DNA from 2 places in the Rugamonas sp. FW305-51 genome. Region 2 is predicted to be linked to the other one. Evidence: predicted binding sites of a transcription regulator. Region 2 holds the regulator's gene; the other holds the start of a gene.
The links. Region 2 encodes sigma-54, which starts transcription at its own class of promoters, with help from an activator protein. Its sites were predicted from a motif close to TGGCANGNAANCTGCTTT; they were not measured.
Positions count from the first base shown of each region.

Region 1: AC3WOS_RS20040 (CmpA/NrtA family ABC transporter substrate-binding protein) is a predicted target of sigma-54. The motif match lies at 1,880-1,897, and genes of this name have one in related genera.

Region 1 covers NZ_JBYSZG010000032.1:57,120-60,546, forward strand. The annotation lists gene cobA (uroporphyrinogen-III C-methyltransferase) at 1-532, opposite strand, end outside; gene AC3WOS_RS20040 (CmpA/NrtA family ABC transporter substrate-binding protein) at 562-1,710, opposite strand; gene AC3WOS_RS20045 (ANTAR domain-containing response regulator) at 1,976-2,599, opposite strand; gene can (carbonate dehydratase) at 2,722-3,396, opposite strand.
Region 2 covers NZ_JBYSZG010000041.1:22,218-25,644, forward strand. The annotation lists gene AC3WOS_RS22455 (threo-3-hydroxy-L-aspartate ammonia-lyase) at 1-852, shown strand, start outside; gene hpf (ribosome hibernation-promoting factor, HPF/YfiA family) at 968-1,324, opposite strand; gene AC3WOS_RS22465 (RNA polymerase factor sigma-54) at 1,399-2,874, opposite strand; gene lptB (LPS export ABC transporter ATP-binding protein) at 2,892-3,427, opposite strand, start outside.

The DNA.
Region 1 (3,427 bases), on a different contig from region 2:
CTTCGCAACGGGCCACGCCCATGTAGACCACCAGCGTCAGCTTGCTCTGGGCTAGCGCGGCCCAGTTCGGCTCGGAGGCGGCGTCCTTGCCGTGGCCCGTGACGAACACGGCGCCCTGGCTCCAGGCCCGGTGCGTGAGCGGCACACCCAGCGTGCCCGGCGCCGCCAGGCCGCTGCTGATGCCAGGCACGACCTCGACGTCGATGCCCTGCGCCCGCAAGGTGGCCCGCTCTTCGCCGCCACGGCCAAACAGATAAGGATCGCCGCCCTTCAGGCGCACCACGTGGTGGCCGGCGCGCGCTTCGGCCACCATCAGCCGTTCGATGAATTCCTGCGGCGTCGATTCGCAGCCGCCCCGCTTGCCCACCTGGATCACGCGCGCCTGCGGCGCATGCACCAGGATTTCCGGGTTCACCAGGTCGTCGATCAGCACCACGTCGGCGCGGGCGATGGCCTTGACGGCCTTGATGGTCAACAGGTCCGGGTCGCCGGGACCGGCGCCCACGAGGGTGACACTGCCTTGCTGGTTCATGTTGATCTCCTCAAAAGGTTAGCCCGGGCCTAGGCCCGGTGGCGTATCGGGAAGGCGGCGGCGTAGGCGCGCGGGTCGCGGCCATCCCACACGATGCCGTCCATCAGCTTGGAACTGCGCAGCATGCTGTCGGGCACAGGCGTGCCGCTCATCTCGGCGGCCTGGCGGTACAGGCCGATCTGGTGCACATTGCTGGCCACGGCCAAATATTCGGGGTCCTGCGTGACCAGCCCCCAGCGCCGCAGCTGAGTCATGAACCACATGCCGTCCGACAGATAGGGGAAGTTGGCCGCGCCGCCCGCGTAAAACTGCAGGCAATACGGGTCCTGCCAGCTCTCGCCCAGGCCGTTCTCATAATGGCCCAGGGCGCGCGGCGCGATCACGTCGCGGCTGGTGTTGACGTAGCTGTGGCCGGCCAAAATTTCCAGCGCGGCCAGCTTGTTGGCCGGCGCCGCCTCTATCCACTTGCCCGCGTCCAGCACGGCCGCCACCAGGGCGCGGCAGGTATTGGGATGGTGCTTGACGAAGGCGCCTGTGGCGGCCAGCACCTTTTCCGGGTGGTCGGGCCAGATCTGCTGGCTGGTGGCGGCCGTGATGCCCACGCCGTCGGCCACGGCCCGGTGGCCCCACGGCTCGCCGGCGCAAAAGCCGTCCATGTGGCCGGCACTCAGGTTGGCCACCATCTGGGTGGGCGGCACCGTGATCACGCGCGCGTCGCGGATCGGGTCCACGCCGTGCGCGGCCAGCCAGTAGTAAAGCCACATGGCATGGTTGCCGGTGGGGAAAGTCTGGGCGAAGGTGTAAGTACGGGGCGCGCCGCGCATCAGGGCCGCCAGCGAGGGGCCGTCCACGGCGCCCTGCTCGGCCAGCCGGCGCGACAAGGTGATGGCCTGGCCGTTGCGGTTCAAATTCATCAGGATGGCCATGTCCTTCTGCTGCCAGCCCACGCCCAGCTGGGCGCCGTAGACCATGCCGTACAGCAGGTGGGCCGCATCGAGCTCGCCGCTGACGAGCTTGTCGCGCACGCCGGCCCACGACGCTTCCTTGCGCAGCACGATCTTGATGCCGTATTTTTCATCCATGCCCAGCACGGATGCCATGACGACCGTGGCGCAGTCGGTCAGGGGATTGAAGCCTATCCTGACGGTCTGTTTTTCCGGTTTCAGCATGCTGCTCATGGCCGCGCTCCGCTGATCTTTCCGGTAGTCTGCTGGGTGCGTGTCATCGCAAAGTCTCTCCGTCGGCAAAAAATAAAAGGCGTCCTCCGGCATGACAGCCATCATGCGGAAGAGACGCCCTTGTCTCGTGCTGCCCGGCCGCCATTGGCCAGACTCGCTACGTTATGGGAGTGCAAGGACCATGCCATGCATTTGAGGGGAATTGGCCGCCCGGCGACCGGGAAAAACGCACTGTTTTCGTGCTGCGCACCATTTTGGACGTCGCTTAGCCCAGCAAGTCCTCGACGTCGAGGATGCGCTGGGCGATTTCGGCCAGTTTGAGGTTCTTGTTCATGGCCATGTTGCGCAGCTTCTGGTAAGCCTGGTCTTCCGTCAGCCGGTGGCGGGCCATGAGCAAGCCCTTGGCCCGCTCGATCACCTTGCGCTCGGCCAGCTTGTGCTTGGTGTCGGACAGTTCCGTCAGCAGCTTCTGCTCCTGCTTGAAGCGCGCCAGCGCCACGTTGAGCACGGGCTTGATGCGGTCGGCCTTGAGACCGGCGACGATGTAAGCGCTCACTCCGGCCCGCATGGCCTGTTCCATGGACTGTTCGTCCTCGCTTTCCGTAAACAGGACGATGGGGCGGCGCTCGTCGCGGGTGGCCACGACGATGTGTTCGAGCACGTCGCGGGCGTCGGATTCGGCGTCGATGATGATCATGTCCGGCTGCAGCTGGGCAATCTGGTCGGGCAGATACATATCGGCCGGCAGCGAGGCGACGATGTCGTAGCCCGCTTCCTGCAAGCCCTCGCGCAGGGCCTGGGAACGCGCCGCCTGGGCGCGCTGGGCCACGTCGCCCGCGTTGGCGGCCGTGATGACGGTGTTGACGATAACGATACGGAGGTTGCGCATGGCTGGTTCTGGTGGCAGCCGGGGATTCATGGCGTGCAAATGTTAAGCTTCATGACAATAGCATAAGCAAGAACTGCACCACGCACGTCAAATGGCCGGGGCGCGCTGCCCCGGCGGCGGCGTCAGCCCTGCTCGTCGTACTTCTGCAGGCGGGCGGCCAGGCGCGGCGCCAGGTCGTGGCCGGCGCTGACCGTCATTTCCAGGTCGTTCAACAAGCCATCCTTGAGGCCGTAGACCCAGCCGTGCACGGTCAGTTCCTGCCCCCGGTCCCACGCGTCCTGCACGATGGTGGTCTGGCACACGTTGACCACCTGCTCCACCACGTTCAGCTCGCACAGGCGCTCGGAGCGGGCAGTGCTGGGGAGCACGTCACCCAGGTAGCGTTCATGCTTCTGGTGCACATCCTGCACGTGGCGCAGCCAGTTGTCGGCCAGGCCCACACGGGTGCCCGTCATGGCCGCGTGCACGCCCTTGCAGCCGTAATGGCCCACGATGATCACATGCTTGACCTTGAGCACGTCGATGGCGAACTGCAGCACGGACAGACAGTTCAAGTCCGAGTGTACCACCACGTTGGCGATGTTACGGTGCACGAACACGTCGCCCGGCGCCAGGCCCAGCAGCTCGTTCGCCGGCACCCGGCTGTCGGAACAACCGATCCACAGATATTCGGGCGAAGCCTGCTGGGCCAGACGCTTGAAAAACTCGGGATCGCGGTTGACCTCCGATTCGGCCCACTGGCGGTTGTTACGCAGCAGGTCTTGCAGGGGGGAATTACCGATCACTTGCTCGCTCATTTCGTCCTCTCAACATAATAAAACCGCCGGT
Region 2 (3,427 bases):
AAGTGCGAGAATTTCCAGCGCGTGGGCGCCTTCAAGTTCCGCGGCGCCTACAACGCCATCAGCTGCCTGGACGAGGAGCAGCGGCGCCGCGGCGTGGTCGCCTTCTCATCGGGCAACCACGCCCAGGGCATGGCCCTGGCCGCACGCATGCTGGGGGTGCCGGTCACCATCGTCATGCCAACCGACGCGCCGGCCATGAAGCTGGCCGCCACCCGCGAATACGGCGCCGAGATCATCCTGTACGACCGCAAGACGGAAGACCGCGAAGTGATCGCCGCCCGCCTGGGCCAGGAACGCGGCCTGGCCGTGATCCCCGCCTACGACCACGCGCACGTGATCGCCGGCCAGGGCACGGCCGCCAAGGAACTGTTCGACAGCGTGGGCGAACTCGATTACCTGTTCGTGAGCACGGGCGGCGGCGGCCTGCTGTCGGGCAGCGCGCTGGCGGCGGCCACGCTGTCGCCGCGCTGCGCCGTGATCGGCGTCGAGCCGGAGGCGGGCAACGACGCCCAGCGTTCGCTGCGCAGCGGCCAGATCGTCCACATCGAGGTGCCCGACACCATCGCCGACGGCGCCCAGACCCAGCACATCGGCAAGCTGGTGCTGCCCATCCTGCAGACCCACGTGCGCGACATCGTCACCGTCAACGACGACCAGCTGCGCAGCCAGATCCGTTTCTTCGCCGAGCGCATGAAGATGGTGGTGGAAGGCGCCGGTGCGCTGGCCGCCGCTGCGGCCATGAACGGGGTGGTCGATATCCGCGGCAAAAAAGTGGGCGTGATCGTCAGCGGTGGCAATATCGATATGGCGCTGTTCGCCGAGTGCATGGCGCGCAGCGCGCCGCAGAACTGACCCCCAGCACGCATACGGTTTATACCATTTATACGGTTTAGACGAAAAGTACGCGACGTAGGGCCGCAAAAAAGGGCGCCAGATGCGCCCTTTGTTTTCTCAAGCCGGGACCGTCTTATGCGGTGGCGGCGGGTTCGAAGGTGTCCGGCAGATGCTTGATCGCATCGTGGCCGTGTTCCTGAACTTTGGATTTGTATTTCATGACCTGACGATCAAGCTTGTCGATCAGGGTGTCGATGGCGGCGTACAGGTCTTGCGACAGGCTCTCCACATACACGGTCTTGCCGGACATGCGCAAATTGATCTCTGCCTTCTGGCGCTTCTCTTTCTCGGTGAGGTTATCTACGGTCAGGATGACAGCAATATCAATCACTTGATCGAAGTGGCGTTTGATGCGCTCCAGCTTGTTCTGCACATATTCGCGAATGGCTGGGGTCACTTCGAGATGATGTCCACTGATGGTGAGATTCATACACACTCCTAAAGATGATGTCGCTTACGGTCAGTGCGCTGCCCTTTCAGGCCGGGCGCGCAGGAACCAGATAACTACAAAGACTTGCGGAGACTGACTGGCGGGATCTTTAATGCTTCGCGATATTTGGCAACAGTTCGTCGCGCAATCACCATGCCTTGTTCTCCCAGCATGTCCGCAATCTTACTGTCGGATAAAGGATTTTTAGGGTCTTCTGCTCCTGTCAATTGCACGATCAGTGCACGTATCGCCGTCGATGATGCTTCTCCCCCCGCTTCGGTGGCGACATGGCTGCCAAAGAAATATTTCAACTCAAACATGCCATGCGGGGTCAGCATATACTTCTGAGTTGTTACCCGAGAAATAGTACTCTCGTGTAGTCCCAGTGTATCAGCAATTTCACGCAACACAAGGGGCCTCATGGCAACGGCGCCGTGCGAGAAAAAATTCTTTTGCCGTTCCACTATGGCTTGCGCCACGCGCAGGATGGTGTCGAAGCGCTGGCGCATGTTCTTGATCAGCCATTTCGCTTCCTGCAGCTGGGCCCCCATGGCGCCCTCGCCCTTGCCCTGCTTGAGCAGGTTGGCGTACATGGCGTTGACCCGCAGGCGCGGCATGACGTCGTTGTTCAAGGTGACCTGCCAGCCGTTGCGGGCCTTCTTGACGATCACGTCCGGCACCACGTAGTCCGACACGTCCGAGGCAAACGCGGCGCCCGGGTGCGGATTGCACTGGCGGATCACGGCCTGCGCTTCGCGCAAGTCCTCGTCGTCGCACTGCATGGCCTTCTTGAGCTTGTTGAAGTCGCGCTGGGCGAACCAGGCCAGGTGCTGTTCCACGATGGCCAGCGCCATGCGGCGCGTCACCAGCGGCACGTGCGGCATGCGCTTGATCTGCAGCGCCAGGCACTCGGAGGCGTTGCGGGCGCCCACGCCCACGGGGTCGAAACTTTGCAATAACGACAAGGCCGTCTGCAGCTCCTCGGGCTCGATGTCCAGTTCTGCCGGCAGGCGGGCCAGGATTTCTTCCAGCGGTTCTTCCAGGTAGCCGTTTTCGTCGAGCGCGTCGATGATGATTTCCACCAGCGCCCGGTCGCGCATTTCCAGCACCGTCACCCGCATCTGCTCCATCAGGTGTTCGCGCAGGGTGCAGTGGTTTGCTTCGAGCTGGGGCCGGGAGTCCTCGTCGTCGGGCGTCTTGCTGCGCCCGGCGTCGCTCCAGTCCATGTCGCCCTCGGGCGCGGCGTCGCCGTCGGCGCCCTCGAACGGCTCGGCCTCGGCCGGCGCGGGCGCATCCTGCTGCTGGCCGGGCGGGCCTTCGGGCGGCGCCTCGGCCGGCGCGCTTTGCTGGCTGATGGCGCCGTCGGCCAGCAGCCGCACGGAATGGTCGAGCGGATCGTCGAGCCGCTCCAGCAGCGGATTGTCGGTCAGCAGCTGTTCCAATTCCTGGTGCAACTCCAGCGTGGACAACTGCAGCAGGCGTATCGATTGCTGCAGTTGCGGGGTCAGCGCGAGGTGCTGCGAAGTGCGCAGTTGCAATGACTGTTTCATGGCTTTACTTACATACCTTACATACGGAAGTGTTCACCCAGATACACGCGACGCACCGATTCGTTGGCGATGATGTCGTCTGGCCGGCCTGACGCCAATACCGTGCCCTGGTTGATGATATACGCGCGGTCGCAGATGCCCAGCGTCTCGCGCACATTGTGATCGGTGATCAGCACGCCGATGCCGCGTTCCTTGAGGAAGCGCACGATGCGCTGGATCTCAATGACGGCGATCGGGTCGACCCCGGCGAATGGTTCGTCGAGCAGCACGAAGCGGGGATTGGTCGCCAGTGCGCGCGCGATTTCGACCCGGCGCCGCTCGCCCCCGGACAGGGACAGCGCCTGGTTCTCGCGCAGCTTCTCGATTTGCAGATCGGCCAGCAGGGTATTGAGCCGTTCATCGATTTCGGCCTTGGATAAAGGCTTGCCGTTCACTTGCTGGATTTCCAGCACGGCGCGGATGTTTTCTTCCACCGTCAGCTTGCGGAACACGGACGCTTCCTGCGGCAGGTAGGACAGGCCCATCACGGCCCGCCGGTGGATGGGCAGCGACG